One region of the Mycobacterium basiliense genome, then DNA from elsewhere that is predicted to be linked to it. Evidence: predicted binding sites of a transcription regulator. Region 1 holds the regulator's gene; the other holds the start of a gene.

Evidence for each region. Region 1 encodes HspR, which represses chaperone genes until heat shock. Its sites were predicted from a motif close to ANNTGAGTNNNNNNNACTCANNT; they were not measured.
Region 2: a site for HspR is predicted at 3,194-3,216, ahead of lon (endopeptidase La). Genes of this name have one in related genera too.

What each region holds. Positions count from the first base shown of each region.
Region 1 covers NZ_LR130759.1:580,878-589,170, reverse strand. The annotation lists gene MB901379_RS02595 (PPE family protein) at 1-3,467, shown strand, start outside; gene MB901379_RS02590 (heat shock protein transcriptional repressor HspR) at 3,508-3,894, opposite strand; gene dnaJ (molecular chaperone DnaJ) at 3,895-5,082, opposite strand; gene grpE (nucleotide exchange factor GrpE) at 5,140-5,805, opposite strand; gene dnaK (molecular chaperone DnaK) at 5,802-7,679, opposite strand; gene MB901379_RS02570 (amino acid permease) at 8,082-8,293, shown strand, end outside.
Region 2 covers NZ_LR130759.1:2,883,822-2,892,114, reverse strand. The annotation lists gene MB901379_RS12290 (alkyl hydroperoxide reductase) at 1-64, shown strand, start outside; gene MB901379_RS12285 (alpha-amylase family protein) at 75-1,382, shown strand; partial or broken gene MB901379_RS12280 (DUF1810 domain-containing protein) at 1,379-1,816, opposite strand; gene MB901379_RS12275 (alpha-hydroxy acid oxidase) at 1,877-3,112, shown strand; gene lon (endopeptidase La) at 3,229-5,562, shown strand; gene MB901379_RS12265 (nitroreductase family deazaflavin-dependent oxidoreductase) at 5,709-6,098, shown strand; gene MB901379_RS12260 (TfoX/Sxy family protein) at 6,105-6,437, shown strand; gene MB901379_RS12255 (endonuclease) at 6,481-7,125, shown strand; gene MB901379_RS12250 (NAD(P)/FAD-dependent oxidoreductase) at 7,196-8,293, shown strand, end outside.

The DNA of each region.
Region 1 (8,293 bases):
GCACCGGCAACGCCGGCATCGGCAACTCCGGCAGCTACAACACCGGCATCGGCAACTCGGGCCTGGCCAACACCGGCTTGTTCAACGCCGGCACCGTCAACACCGGCCTCGGCAACGTGGGCAACTACAACACCGGAGCCTTCAACATCGGCGACCACAACACCGGCAATTTCAACCTGGGCCAGAGCAACACGGGCTCGCTCAACGTGGGCGACTTCAACACCGGATGGGCCAACACCGGCAACGTCAACACCGGCGCTCTCATCTCCGGCGATTACAACAACGGCTTGTTGTGGCGTGGCGATTTCCAGGGCAACCTGGGTGCCTTCAACTACACGGTCAACGTTCCGGCCATACCGGTGAACCTGAATTTGAGCTTCCCGGTAAGTCTCCCGATCACTGTCGATGTCGGGACGATCATCATCGACAGCTTCACCTTGCCGAAGATCACGGCCAACCTCAACGGCAAAATAAAATACAAGATACCCGGGGTCGGCAAGGTAAACGTCAAGCTCTATTGGGACCTCAATATCAGCCCCATCACGTTCGAAGACATCTCGATTTCCGGGCCCACGTTGACCAGCACTATCGGCAACACCGACGGTTCCACGGTGTTGGGGGTAAATACCAACGGTACCCTGGGCCCCTTCACCATCCCACTCGTCGATATTCCGGCCGGTCCCGGTTTCGGGAACTCGACCACCAGCCTGTCGTCGGGTTTCTTCAACTCCGGTGATGGCAGCTCTTCGGGCTTTGGAAACGTCGGCAGCAACAATTCGGGCTTCCTGAATGTCAGCTTTATCGACGGAAACTCGGGCGTGCGCAACTACGGCGACCTTGAATCGGGTTTGGGCAACCTTGGCAACAGCATCTCGGGATTCCTCAACACCAGCACGCTGGACTTCTCGACGCCTGCGTTTGTTTCGGGCATTGCAAATATCGGCACCGACCTTTCCGGTTTCTACAACGATGCCTCGGGCAATGCGCCGGATTCGACATTTAACCTCGGCTTCGCGGACGTCGGTATCTTCAATGCGGGCGCGGCCAACGTTGGCGACTACAACGTGGGCTTCGGAAATATCGGGGACCTGAACTTCGGCGCCGGCAACGTCGGCAACCTCAACTTTGGTGGCGGAAACGTCGGCGACACCAACTTCGGTTTCGGCAACATCGGCAGCAACAACTTCGGCTTCGGCAATTCCGGCGCCTCGTTGACCGACGGTAACTACAACGTCGGCTTTGGTAACACCGGCAGCAACAACATCGGCTTCGGCAACACCGGCGACGGCAACATCGGCTTCGGCAACAACGGCAACAACAACATCGGATTCGGACTCGACGGCGACGCACTGCGCGGCTTCGGCGCCCTGAATACCGGCAGCGGCAACATCGGCTTGTTCAACTCCGGTACCAACAACATCGGCTTGTTCAACTCGGGTAGCGACAACATCGGCATCGGGAACTCGGGCGTCGGCAACGCCGGCCTATTCAATTCGGGCAGGTACGACACCGGCTTGTTCAACACCGGCATCGCCAACACCGGCATCGCCAACGCCGGCGACTTCAACACCGGCACCTTCAACGCCGGCAGCGCCAACACGGGCGACGCCAACACGGGAAGCTACAACACGGGCGGCTTCAATTCGGGTAACTACGACACCGGTTGGGCCAATACCGGCGACGTTGACACCGGCATTTTCATCTCCGGCAACTACAGCAACGGCATCCTGGCACGGGGCGACTACCAGGGCCTGGTCGGCATCCCGCTGTTTGACATCGCCGCGGCCCCAGGATTCGGAAACACCACCACCAGCTACTCATCGGGCTTCTTCAACAACGGCGCTGGCAGCGGATCGGGCTTCTTCAACTCCGGCACCGACTTCTCGGGCTACGGAAACCTGGGCGCGGTCCAATCCGGCCTAGCGAACTACGGCAACAGCGTTTCGGGCCTGTTCAACACGAGCGGGCTGGACACCGCTACGGCGGCCTATCTCTCGGGCGTCGGAAATGCGGGCACCAACCTCGCCGGCCTGTTCCGTGACTCCGCGGGCGGCACCACCTTCAACCTGGGCTTTGCCAACCTCGGCATCCTGAACCTTGGCGCCGCCAACGTTGGCGATTTCAACCTGGGCGCCACCAACGTCGGCGGCATCAACCTTGGTGGCGCCAACATCGGCAACCTCAACTTCGGTGCCGCAAACATCGGCAGCAACAACATCGGCTTCGGGAACCTGGGCAGCAACAACTTCGGCTTCGGCAATTCCGGTGCCTCGTTGACCGACGGCAACTACAACTTCGGCTTCGGCAACACCGGCAGCAACAACATCGGCATCGGCAACACCGGTGACGGCAACATCGGCTTCGGCAACACCGGCAACAACAACATCGGAATCGGGCTCTTCGGTGACGGCCTGCGCGGTTTCGACTCGCTGAACAGCGGCACCGACAACGTCGGCCTGTTCAACTCGGGTACCGGCAACGTCGGTATCGGAAACTCGGGCACCGGAAACTGGGGCATCGGGAACACCGGCAACTACAACACCGGCATCGGTAATACGGCCATCGCCAACACGGGCCTGTTCAACTCCGGCATCGCCAACACCGGCGTCGCGAACGCGGGCAACTACAACACCGGCAATCTCAATACCGGCGACGTCAACACCGGCTCCTTCAACACCGGTGTCGGCAACACCGGCTACTTCAATGTGGGCGACACCAACACCGGATTTGCCAACCTCGGCGACATCAACACCGGTGGTTTCAACTCCGGCAGCATGAACAACGGCTTCTTGTTGCGTGGCAATGAGCTAGGCCAGCTGGGCTTCGTGTACACGCTCAACGTCCCCACCGTTCCGGTGGACCTCGACATCTACGCAAACTTCCAAACACCGATCAGCCTCGACATCAGCGGCGCAAAGATCCATAGCTTCGATATTTCGTCGTTCACCATCTCCGGCAAATACGGCTACTCGTACAAGATCTTGGGAATCAAGTTCAATTACCCGTTCCCCTACTCCTTCTATATCCCCCCGATCAACGTCCCCAGCATTCAGATCGCCGGCTCCAGCCAGAACTTCACCGTGGGTCCCCCTGCGCTCAACACGTCGATCAATCTCGACGGCGGGCCGCTCGCCATCGCGGTCGACATGGCGCCAGCGCCGGGCTTCTTCAACTTCACCAGCAACGACTCGTCGGGCTTCTTCAACTCCGGCACCGGCTTCACATCGGGGCTAGGGAACATCGGCGCCTACGATTCGGGTTTCTTGAACGGCAGCATGGACCCCTTCGGCTCGGGAAGCAGCCAGACCTCGGGTGTCTACAACTTCGGCGATCTGCAATCGGGCCTGGTGAACGTGGGCAATACCGTCTCGGGCTGGTTCAACACCAGCAAGGTCAAGGACGCCGCGGCCTACATCTCGGGCTTCTTCAACACCGGGTCCAACCTCTCCGGCTTCTTCAACAACTAGACCGAGCCGTCGCCCCGGGTCGGAGCAGGCCGGGGGCAGCTCAGCGGGGCCGGCGCGGCTGCCACACGACCAGTGCCGTGCTCTTGGGCACCAGCGCCACCTCACGGCGTTGCTTTGCGCGCATCGTCTCGAGTTCATCGGCCATTTCCGCCAACCTCGCCTGCAGCGCCTCGACCTGATTGGTCAGCTCGATGATGCGCTTGATACCGGCCAGGTTGACCCCCTCGTCTTGCGAGAGATGCTGCACCTGCCGCAGCAGGTCGACGTCGCGCTCCGAATAGCGGCGCCCACCACCGGTGGTCCGCCGCGGACTGACCAGGCCGAGTCGGTCGTAGGTGCGCAGCGTTTGCGCGTGCATGCCGGCCAGCTCGGCTGCTACCGAAATCAGAAAGGTGCGGGTTTCCCCTTCGCGCGGACTCTTGGCCATTTAGCTGTTACCTGCCCAACCTGCCCTGGGATTGAATCCACTGGACCGCTCGGCCGCTGCATAGGCTTCCAGCGCTTCCTGCGCGGCGCCTTCCAGATTCGGCGGGACTGCCACCTTGACGGTGACCAGAAGGTCGCCGCTTCCGCCGCTGCGCTTGGGCACACCGCGTCCACGCACCCGTAGGATGCGCCCGTCGGCGGTCCCCTTCGGCACCCGGACGCCGACGGACCCGTCCAACGTCGGCACCGAAAGCGTTGAGCCCAAAGCCAACTCGGTGAAACTGACGGGAACCGTCACGGTCAGGTCGTCACCGTCGCGCCCGAAGATCTTGTGCGGCCGCACGTGCACGGTCACATACAGATCCCCCGAGGGCGCCCCGCGTAGGCCGGCTTCCCCCTGTCCGGCCAACCTGATCCGCTGTCCGTCCTCAACACCTGGCGGAATCCGCACGTTGATGGTGCGGGTGCGGGTGGTGACGCCGGTGCCTTTGCACTCGTCACAGGGGTGCTCGATGATCGAACCGCTGCCCCGGCAGTCGGTGCAGGGCTCGGAGAACCCGAATGCGCCCTGGTTCCGGTTGATCACACCGGAGCCATTGCAGTTTGGGCACACCTTGGGGCTGGTGCCCGGCCGCGCTCCACTGCCGTGACAGTTGGTGCACGGCGCCGGGCTGGTCAGCCGCAGCGGCATCGCCACGCCTTTGGCGGCCTCGACGAAATCCAGTTGGGTCTCGGTCTCGAGGTCGTTGCCCCGGCGTGGCCGGCTCGGACGGGCGCTGCCGCCGCGCCCGAACAAGCCGCCGAACAGATCTCCGATGTTGGTGCCGCCGGAGCGGCTGGCGGCATCGAACAGATCGTTGAGGTTGAACTCGGCGCCGTCTGAGCCGTAGCTGGCGCCCCCGAAGCCGCCGAATCCGCCCGCGTCAAACCGCCGGCCGCCGAATCCGCCACCGGCAAAGAGCCGGCGAGTTTCGTCGTACTCCTTGCGCTTGGCCGGATCGGTGAGTACTTCCTTGGCCTCGGAGACGGCCTTGTACCGCTCCTCGGCCGTCTTGTTGCCGGGGTTGCGGTCGGGATGATTCTCCGCAAGTAGCTTGCGAGCCACCCGCTTGATCTCTTCGGGAGTGGCGTCGGAGGAGACGCCCAGCTCCTTATAGAAGTCCTTTTCGACCCATTCACGCTGGGCCATGCCGCGTCACCTCCTTACCTTCATGTCCATGTTTTGTTGTCGTCCTGATTCTGGGCCCTATTCAGCGGGGGCGTCGGCGTTATCGCCCGTGTCGGACCCACCGTTTTCGGCGCCGCCCTCAGCCGAGGCCGCCGTGGGCTCCGGCGCAGAGGTGGCGTCGGCAACCGTGTCGACCACCGCCACCAGGGCGTTGCGCAGCACATGCTCACCGAGCTGGTAACCCTGACGCATGACGGTGCCGATCACCGGCTTGGATCCCTCGCCGCCATCGCCCTCGTGCTGCACCGCTTCGTGCAGCACCGGGTCGAAATCCTCGCCTTCGGCACCGAACGGCGTCAGACCGAGCCCGTTCAACGCGCTCATCAGCTTGTCGGCAACCGCTTTGAGCGGACCAGAGTCCAGATCACCGTGCTTGCGCGCCCGTTCCAGATCGTCCACCACGTGCAGCAATTGGCTGACCACCCCCGCCTTGGCCCGATCCGCGGCGGCCTGCTGATCACGCAGCGCCCGCTTTCGGTAGTTGGCGAAGTCGGCCTGAACACGTTGCAGATCGGCGGTTAGCTCGGAGATCTTGTTCACCGCATCCGCGGGCGCCGTCCCTCCCGGCGTATCGCCGGGAGGGACGTGCCGGACTTCACCCGTCTCAGGATCGATCCGTCGGTTGTCGGTAACGGTGACTTGCTCCTGCGGATTGCCTTCGGTTTGCGGATTTCCGTTGGTCACTTTGCACCCTGGTCGTCGTCGACTACCTCCGCGTCCACCACATCGTCGTCGGCACCGGCCTGAGCGCCGCCCGGCGCGGCGGCACCGGCGGCCGCCGACGCGGCCTGGGCGTCAGCCTGGGTGGCCTCATAGATCGCCTGGCCCAGCGCCTGGGACTCCTGGCCGAGCTTCTCCATCGCCGACTTGATCGCGGCAATATCCGTTCCGCCAAGCGCCGACTTCGCTTCGCTGACAGCGGCGTCCACTTTGTTCAAGGTGTCCTCGGGCACCTTGGAGCCGCCCTCGGCCTCGCGCTGTTCTTTGACAAACTTCTCCGTCTGGTAGACCAGCGTCTCGGCCTGGTTGCGCACGTCGGCCTCTTCGCGACGGTTGCGGTCCTCCTCGGCGTGCGCTTCGGCGTCCTTGATCATCCGGTCGATCTCTTCCTTGGACAGGCCCGAGCCTTCCTGGATCCGGATGGTGTTCTCTTTGCCAGTGCCCTTGTCCTTGGCCGTGACGTGCACGATGCCGTTGGCGTCGATGTCGAATGTGACCTCGATCTGCGGCACGCCCCGCGGCGCCGGCGGGATACCGGTCAGCTCGAAGGAGCCGAGCAGCTTATTGTGCGACGCGATCTCGCGCTCACCCTGATACACCTGAATCTGCACCGACGGCTGGTTGTCGTCGGCAGTGGTGAAGGTCTCCGACCGCTTGGTCGGGATGGTGGTGTTGCGCTCGATCAGCTTGGTCATCACGCCGCCCTTGGTCTCAATACCCAGGCTCAGCGGCGTAACGTCAAGCAACAGAACGTCTTTGACTTCGCCCTTGAGCACACCGGCCTGCAGCGCGGCGCCCACGGCGACAACCTCGTCAGGGTTGACGCCCTTGTTGGGCTCCTTGCCTCCGGTGAGTTCTTTGACCAGCTCGGTGACCGCGGGCATCCGGGTCGAACCGCCCACCAGCACGACGTGGTCGATCTGCGACACCGAGATGCCGGTGTCGGCGATGACCGACTGGAATGGCTTGCGGGTGCGGTCGAGCAGGTCCTGCGTGATGCGCTGGAACTCCGCGCGAGTCAGTTGCTCGTCGAGGAACAACGGGTTCTTGTCGGCGTCGACGGTGATGTAGGGGAGGTTGATCGAGGTGCTCTGGCTCGAGCTCAGCTCGATCTTGGCCTTCTCGGCGGCTTCGCGAAGCCGCTGCATGGCCATCTTGTCCTTGGTGAGGTCGATGCCGCTGCTGGCCTTGAACTTGTCGACCAGCCAGTCGACGACGCGGTCGTCCCAGTCGTCGCCGCCGAGGTGGTTGTCACCCGAGGTGGCACGCACCTCAACCACTCCCTCGCCGATCTCGAGCAGAGATACGTCGAAGGTGCCGCCGCCGAGGTCGAAGACCAAGATGGTCTGTTCTTTCTCACCCTTGTCCAGGCCGTAGGCCAGCGCGGCCGCGGTCGGCTCGTTGACGATCCGCAGCACGTTCATGCCGGCGATCTGGCCGGCATCCTTGGTGGCCTGACGCTGGGCGTCATTGAAGTAGGCGGGCACGGTGATCACCGCGTCGGTGATGTCCTCACCGAGGTAGGCCTCGGCGTCGCGCTTCAGCTTCATCAAGACGCGAGCGCTGATTTCTGGAGCCGTGTATTTTTTGTCGTCGATCTCGATCGACCAGTCGCTGCCCATGTGCCGTTTGACCGAACGAATGGTGCGGTCGACGTTGGTCACCGCCTGGTTCTTGGCGGGCTGACCGACCAGCACTTCGCCGTTGCGCGCGAACGCGACGACCGACGGAGTGGTGCGGGAGCCCTCCGAGTTGGCGACAACAACCGGGTCGCCACCTTCGAGAACTGCGACGACGGAGTTGGTGGTCCCGAGGTCGATACCGACCGCACGAGCCATGGTGAATCCTCCTGAGTAGGTAGAGCTTCTTACGTCACTATGCTGAGTGAACCCCGCTCAAGCCTGCCTCTGATAGCACCACGCTGTCAACTTAGCCTTGAGTCTAGTGCACTCAACTTGTTCGAACATGGTAACGGCGGCCGTCGGCAACTTGTTCCCGGGTCGGTAAGAGATGGCGGCCTAGCCGGTCTGGCTCGTGGGTCCCACCGTGCCGACGCGCGGTTATTGCCGCCTCACGCACCGCTTGTTGCCCGCGATTTACGGCGACCTCCTCCCCGGATTGTTCCGGGTTGGTTAACAACCGGCCGGTGGCACAACCGTGCGCTAACCTGTCAGCCAGTCCATCCCTCCGGCGTGCCCGCATCGCGGCGTTCCAGGGAAGCCGATGCCAGCAGGAGCTCAATGCCACCGCTAGACGACGCCGCCACCGAGAGACTTACCCGCGAAGACTCGGGCTATCACAAATCGCTCAATAACCGACAATTGCAGATGATCGCGCTCGGCGGCGCGATCGGGACCGGCCTTTTCCTGGGTGCCGGCGGCCGGCTTGCGTCGGCCGGACCGGGGTTGTTCCTGATCTACGGAGTCTGCGGATTCTTCGTTTTCTTGATCCT
Region 2 (8,293 bases), 2.3 Mb from region 1:
GGCAATCGTTACCGGCGTGGCTCAGGCCATCACGGTCGCCCAGACCCTGGCTCCCGTCGGGTGATACTTGGGTCGTGAGCAAGCCCGGTTGGGTGCAGGACGCGATCTGGTGGCAGGTCTATCCCCTGGGCTTCGTCGGTGCCTTTCCCGGAGATCAGCCACCTGATCCGGGAGAGCACCGGCTACGACGCCTCGTCGGCTGGTTCGACCATGCCATCGAATTGGGCGCCTCGGGGATTGCCCTGGGCCCGATCTTTCAATCGCGCACCCACGGCTACGACACCACCGACCACTTCAGCATCGATCCTCGGCTGGGTGACGACGCTGATTTCGACTACCTCATCGGCGAGGCAAAGCATCGGGGCATGCGCGTGCTGCTCGACGGCGTGTTCAATCACGTCGGTGTGGACTTTCCCGGCTACCGGCAGGCGGCTGACGACAATGCGTGCGCTCGCTGGTTTCGTGGGCGTCCGGGTCACTTCCGAACTTTCGAAGGCCATGCGGAGCTGATCGCCCTCAACCACGCCAATGCCGAAGTCGCCGACTACGTCGTCGATGTGATGACCCACTGGCTGCAACGCGGTGCCGACGGTTGGCGTCTGGATGCGGCTTATGCTGTACCGCAACAATTCTGGGCTGCGACCTTGCCCAGGGTTAGACGCCGGCACCCGGATGCCTGGTTCGTCGGTGAACTCATTCACGGTGATTATGCGGCCACAGTTCGAGATGCTGAATTCGACTCGGCCACCCAATACGAGCTCTGGAAGGCAATCTGGAGCAGCCTCAACGACGGCAACTTTTTTGAGCTGGACTGGGCGCTGCAGCGACACAACGAGTTTCTGGCCAGCTTTTCGCCGCTGACCTTCATCGGTAATCACGACGTCACCCGGATCGCCAGCCGCCTACAGCACCCCGATCACCTGGCGCACGCGCTGGTGATCCTGCTGACGGTCGGTGGTATTCCCAGTGTGTACGCCGGCGACGAGTTCGGCTGGTGCGGAATCAAGGAAGAACGTTTCGGTGGAGACGATGCGGTGCGTCCGGAGTTCGGCACTCCCCCAACGCAGTTGGACGAGGCCGGGGCGTGGGTGTGGGATTTGCACCGGTATTTGGTTGGGCTGCGCCGGCGTCATCCCTGGCTGGTTGCGGCATCCACGACCGCGCTGCGCTTGGAGAACCGGCACTACGTCTACCAGACGTGCTGCGGTGATGACGCGCTGCTGGTGGTGCTCAATGTCGACCGGGCGCCGCTGCACCTGGTGCTATCGGAGGTGGGTGTCGCGAAAGCCGAAGTGGTGGCCGGATCGTCGGCGCCACCGCGGGAGGTCGTCGATGAGCTGGTCGTCGAGGGACACGGCTGGCGGATTCTGCAAGCCGTCTAACTGCTCAGGAGTGCCAGCGTCACCGGATCCTGTTTGCCCCCCCCGTAGTAGCGGGCCAACGACGTGTGGAAGTCCTCGTTGGTCTCGGTGGCGCAGGAAAACAGCGTCATTGACAAGCGCAGCTTGAGAACATCGGGCCAACCGAAGATTTGCTCAATCGAGCGATCTTGCATGCGGTTGACCAGCGCAGTGCACTCCCGTTGGCGTGGTCCGAGCAGGTCATGGTCCAGCTAGACGCGGGTCTCCTCGATCGATGCGATATCGTATCGGACCGCCATAGGGCTCCGACCCAGGCCGCGCAGTTGCGGAAAGATGATCCACATCCAATGGCTGACCTTTCGCCCACCCCGCCGCTCAGCGACAACGTCGCGGTACATCGGCGCCTGCGCATCCACGAAACGCGTTAGGTCAAACGGGTCGCCCACCGATTCCACGGGACCACGTTTGCACACTGGTTAAATGGCGCAGGTGAGTATGGGTTGGAGCGCACGGTGATGGCGATCAAGCGAAGGGTGCCGAGGATCCGTGAGCTGGCACCGCTAATCCAGTTCAAGAGGCCCCAATTCGATCGGATCAAGCGCCGCCTGGATGCCGCGCTGACCATCGAAGATTTGCGCCGCATCGCCAGGCGGCGCACCCCAAAGGCGGCATTTGACTACACCGACGGCGCCGCCGAGGACGAGCTGTCGATCGAGCGTGCCCGGCAGGCATTTCGGGACATCGAATTCCACCCGACCATCCTGCGTGACGTCACGCACGTGTCGACCGGCTGGAATGTTCTCGGCCAACCGGTCGCCATGCCGTTTGGCATCGCGCCTACCGGGTTCACCAGGTTGATGCAGACCGAAGGCGAGATCGCCGGCGCGCGCGCGGCCGCCGCCGCTGGCATCCCGTTCTCCCTGTCTACCCTGGCGACGTGCGCCATCGAAGAGCTGACAACGGCGGTTCCGCAGGGACGCAAGTGGTTCCAGCTGTACATGTGGCGTGACCGCGACCGGTCGATGGCGTTGGTCAAACGAGCGGCCGACGCGGGATTTGACACCATGCTCGTCACCGTTGACGTTCCGGTTGCCGGCGCACGGCTGCGCGATGTCCGCAATGGAATGTCCATCCCGCCGGCGCTGAGGCTGCGAACCGTGCTCGATGCGCTGCCACATCCGCACTGGTGGTTCGACCTGTTGACCACCGAGCCGCTGGCTTTCGCGTCGTTGGATCGCTGGTCGGGTACGGTCGGCGAGTACCTGAACACCATGTTCGATCCCAGCGTCACCTTTGATGATCTGGTCTGGATCAAATCCCAATGGCCGGGCAAGCTGGTGGTCAAGGGAATTCAAACGTTCGACGACGCGCGGGCGGTGGTGGAGCGCGGTGTCGACGGTGTTGTGTTGTCCAATCACGGTGGCCGCCAACTCGATCGCGCACCGGTGCCATTTCACTTGTTGCCGTCCGTCGCCCGCGAACTCGGCAACGACACCGAGATCCTGCTGGATACCGGCATCATGTCGGGCGCCGATATTGTGGCCGCGGTCGCTTTGGGTGCGCGGTGCACGTTGGTCGGGCGGGCCTATCTGTACGGCCTGATGGCCGGCGGCGAGGCCGGAGTCAGGCGGGCAATCGAAATCCTGGCAACCGGAGTGACCCGTACCATGCGGCTGCTGGGCGTGAGCTGCCTGGAAGAACTCTCGCCCAAGCACGTGACGCAACTGCGAAGACTCGGCCCGATGCCTTGACCGTCATGGCTCCGGCGTCTTCGTCGAAGCGTGAGCGGTAACACGCCTGCCTGACCCCGGGAACAAACCGGCCGAGAGCTGAGTTAAGCGCAATAGACTTAGCTATTGGAGGAATGATGGCCCAAGCCATATCAGTGCCGGTGTTGTTCACCGAGACCATCGTGCTGCCCGGGATGGTGGTCCCGATCGCGCTCGACGACACGGCGCAGGCGGCGACCGACGCGGCCCGGGCCAGCGAATCGGGCGAGCTGCTGATTGCCCCCAGGCTCGAGGACCGCTACCCCACCTACGGGGTGTTGGCCACGATCCTGCAGGTTGGGCAGATCCCTGGCGGCGGAGCAGCCGTCGTCGTGCGGGGTGAACGCAGGGCGCAGATCGGGGCCGGAACCAGTGGACCCGGTGCGGCGTTATGGGTGGAGGTGACCGCGGTTGCCGAGCCCCCACAGATGGCGGCCAGCGACCAGGTAAAGACACTGGCCGCCGAGTACAAAAAGTTGTTGCTGGCCATGCTGCAGCGGCGTGAGGCCTGGCAGATCGTCGACTACATCAACGGCCTGATTGATCCGTCCGCGTTGGCTGACACCTCCGGCTACGCGTCCTATCTGACCGATGTGCAGAAGCGCCAACTACTGGAGACCGCCGACGTCGCCGAGCGGCTGCGATTGCTAATCGACTGGACCAGCGATCATCTGGCCGAAGTCGAGGTCAACGACAAGATCGCCGAGGATGTGCGAACCGGCATGGAGAAGACGCAAAAGGAGTTCCTGTTGCGTCAACAGCTAGCCGCGATCCGCAAAGAGTTGGGCGAAACGGACGACGGCGCAAGCGCTTCCGAGGATTACCGGGCTCGCGTAGCGGCCGCCGATCTACCCGACAACGTCCACACGGCCGCGCTGCGGGAGGTCAGCAAGCTGGAGCGCGCCGGTGAGCAAAGCCCGGAAAGCGGCTGGATTCGGACCTGGTTGGACACCGTCCTCGAGCTGCCGTGGAACGTCCGAACCGACGATTCCACGGATTTGGCCGCGACCCGCGAGATCCTGGACGACGACCACCATGGGCTCGACGACGTCAAGGACCGGATCGTGGAGTACCTGGCGGTACGCACCCGCCGCGCCCAGCGGGGTTTGCAGGTGGTTGGTGGTCGAGGATCGGGCGCCGTGATGCTGCTAGCAGGCCCGCCCGGTGTCGGCAAGACATCGCTCGGTGAGAGCGTGGCCAGGGCGTTGGGCCGCAGGTTCGTGCGCGTCGCGTTGGGCGGAGTGCGTGACGAGGCCGAGATCCGTGGCCATCGGCGCACCTACGTGGGCGCCCTGCCTGGCCGCATCGTGCGAGCCATCGGCGAGGCCGGATCAATGAACCCTGTTGTGCTGCTCGATGAAATCGACAAAGTCGGTTCCGATTATCGCGGCGACCCGAGTGCCGCACTGCTCGAGGTGTTGGACCCGGCGCAGAACCACACGTTCCGCGACCACTACCTCGATTTGGAACTGGACCTTTCCGACGTGATGTTCCTGGCCACTGCCAACGTGATTGAGAGCATCCCGTCGGCGCTGCTGGACCGGATGGAACTGGTGCAGATCGACGGGTACACCGAGGACGACAAGGTTGCCATCGCTCGCGACTATCTACTGCCCCGGCAGCGGGAGCGCGCCGCGCTCACCGTCGAGGAGGTCACCCTCACCGACGCGGCCTTGCGCAAGATCGCCGCCGATTACACCCGCGAACCGGGCGTGCGGCAGTTCGAACGGCTGCTGGCCAAGGCGCTGCGCAAGATCGCCACCAGGCTGGTCGACGATCCGCAACCGAAGACCATCGACGAGCCGGATCTGGTCGGCTACCTGGGCCAGCCGCGGTTCACGCCCGAGTCGGCCGAACGCACCGCGGTGCCGGGGGTGGCCACCGGCCTGGCCGTAACGGGTCTGGGCGGCGATGTGCTGTATATCGAAGCGGGAGCCACCGACGGCGAGGCCGGTCTGCAGTTGACCGGACAGTTGGGTGAGGTGATGAAGGAGTCGGCACAGATCGCGCTGTCCTACGTGCGTTCCCACGCCGAGCAGTTGGGCGTGGACCCCACAACGCTGGACCGGCGGATTCACGTGCATGTACCCGCCGGGGCGGTACCTAAAGACGGCCCGTCCGCCGGCGTCACCATGGTGACCGCGTTGGTCTCGATGGCGACCGGGCGTCAAGTCCGGTCCGACGTCGGGATGACCGGTGAGGTCACGCTGAATGGCCGGGTGTTGCCGATTGGCGGGGTCAAGCAAAAGCTGTTGGCTGCCCAACGCGCCGGATTGTCGACGGTCTTCATCCCGGCACGCAACGAACCGGACCTGGACGACGTGCCCGCCGAAGTCCTTGACATGCTCACCGTAAAACCGATGACCGACGTCGCCGAGATCGTGATGCAGGCGCTAGCCGCAACGGCCGACACCGCGACGGTCGCGGCCTGACTTCCCGGGCTGGCCCCGTCTCTCGCCGGGCTTGCGCGTAAGACTGCCCGGCTATCGGGCCACGTCCGGTGTGTGGCGCGAAAGCCCACACAAGTCTCGCCTTGCCTGGCTAGGGCGGCTGTGCGCGATACTGCAGAATCGGATCCATGACCGATTTGCGAGATCTGAAACGGCGCGTGGTCCACCGGGTCCAACGGCTGGTGGTCAATCCGATCGGGCGGCAGTTGCCGGTGACCATGCTGGAGACCACCGGCCGCAAAAGCGGGCAACAGCGTCGCACGGCGGTGGGCGGAAAGGTGGTGGACAACCAGTTCTGGATGGTCTCCGAGCACGGCGAGCACTCGGACTACGTCCGCAATATCAAGGCCAATCCGGCCGTTCGAGTGCGCATCGACGGCCAATGGCGCAACGGGACCGCCCACCTGCTGCCCGACGACGATCCCACGCAGCGACTGGGTACCTTGCCGCGGCTCAACAGCGCGGTCGTGCGGGCCGTGGGTAGTGAGCTGTTGACCATTCGGGTGGATCTGGCCTGACCCGTCGTGGCCTATGACACCGACTTCGCCGAGCGGATCCGTGAGCTACTGGCACCGCTGCCCGGCGTGGACGAAATGCACATGTTCGGTGGCCTGGCGTTCCTGATCGGCGGGCATATGGCGGTTGCGGTCAGCGGGCAGGGCGGACTAATGGTCCGGGTGCCGCCCGAAGAGACCGAGAAACTGCTCGCGCTTGCACATGTCAGCCCAATGGTGATGGCGGGCCGGGAAGCGCGCGGCTGGGTGCGCGTCGCCGCCGAGGCCGTGAAAACCAAACGCCGGCTGAGCAGTTGGGTCACCCGCGGGGTGACCTACGTTGGTGGCCTGCCGCCGAAATGACCGACCGGGTTTGCTGCTGCGGATCGGGGGTACGCCAAGCTCCGTGAGCAAATCGGATACACCCAAGCGGGTGGTTCGACGACTACTCAAGGTCGCCGGGTCCACTTACTCAGCTGACGCTGGTATTCGGCTGGATGACAAACCGATGCCGTTGTTCCAGCTGCTCGTGCTGTGCATGTTGGCCAGCAAGCCCATCGACGCCCAGATCGCGATGGGTGCCGCGCACGAGCTATTCCAGGCGGGTTTGCGGACCCCAAGTGGTGTGCTGGTTGCCGACAGAAAATCCATGATCGCCGCCTTTGGCCGCGCCAGCTACGCACGCTACGACGAGAGTTCGGCCACGCGGCTCACCGATATGGCCCGGAGGGTGCACGACGAATACTCCGGAGATTTGCGACAGCTCGCCCGGCGCAGTGGACACGATGTGGCGACGGCCGCACGAATGCTCAAAAAGTTCAACGGGATTGGTGGCACCGGCGCCGACATTTTCCTGCGTGAGGTGCAAGACGTCTGGACTTGGGTGCGGCCGTATTTCGATGATCGAGCCATCGCCGCGGCCAAACAATTGGGACTGCCCACCAAACCGGGCACGCTCGGTGCCCTCGCGCCACGCGACCATGCTCGGCTGGCCGCTGCGCTAGTCCGGGCCTCTTTGGACGACGACGTGCGCGCTCAGGTGGCCCGGTGAGCACGCCGTTTGTCATGCGTTGTCGCTGCGGGGACAGTTGAGATAGGCCGAAAGAAATGGAGCAGCGATCATGACTAGCTCAACCACGTTCATCATCGTTGGTGGCGGACTAGCCGCGGCCAAAGCGGCAGAAGCATTGCGTGACAATGACTTCGGCGGGCGCATTGTTGTCTTTTCCGAGGAAGAGCATCTTCCCTACGAGCGGCCACCGCTATCCAAGGAATTCCTGGCCGGCAAGAAGTCGCTCGACGAATTCACCGTGCAGGGTTCGGCCTGGTACCGCGACCACAATGTTGATCTGCGGCTCGGAACCAGGGTCTCGTCGCTGAACCCCTCAGCACACACCGTGGGCCTGCCCGACGACACCACCGTGCACTACGACAAGCTGCTGCTGGCGACCGGATCGGCATCACGGCGCCTGCCGATTCCCGGGGCCGACGCGAACGGCGTTCACTACCTGCGCACCTTCGAGGACGCATCGGCGCTAAACTCAGATCTGGCCGAGGGAACTTCGCTCGCGGTGATAGGCGCCGGATGGATCGGCCTGGAGGTGGCCGCCAGCGCCCGGCAGCGCGACATCGATGTCACCGTGGTGGAGGCGGCGAAGCAGCCGCTGCTGGTCGCACTCGGCGAAACCGTAGGCGAGATCTTTGCCGACCTGCACCGCGATCATGGTGTCCGGCTACTGCTGGACACCCAGGTAGAGCGGATCACCAGCGACAACGGCCGGGCCACCGGGTTTGCGATGCGCGACGGGTCCGTGGTTGCCGCCGACGCGGTGTTGGTGGCTGTCGGCGCCAAGCCCAACGTCGAACTTGCCGAACAGGCCGGGTTGGCGATGGGTGACGGTGGTGTGCTGGTCGATGCGTCGCTGCGTACCAGCGATCCAGACATCTATGCGGTCGGTGACATCGCCGCCGCCGAGCACCCGCTGTTCGGCACCCGGATACGCACCGAGCACTGGGCCAACGCGCTCAAGCAACCGGCCGTGGCAGTCGCCGGAATGCTAAACAAGCCAAGCGAATACGCTGAGCTCCCGTACTTCTTCACCGACCAGTACGATCTCGGGATGGAGTATGCCGGACACGCGCCGAGCTTCGACCGGGTGGTTTTCCGCGGCGATGTCGCCGGCCGCGAATTCGTTGCATTCTGGTTGGACGCTGACCAC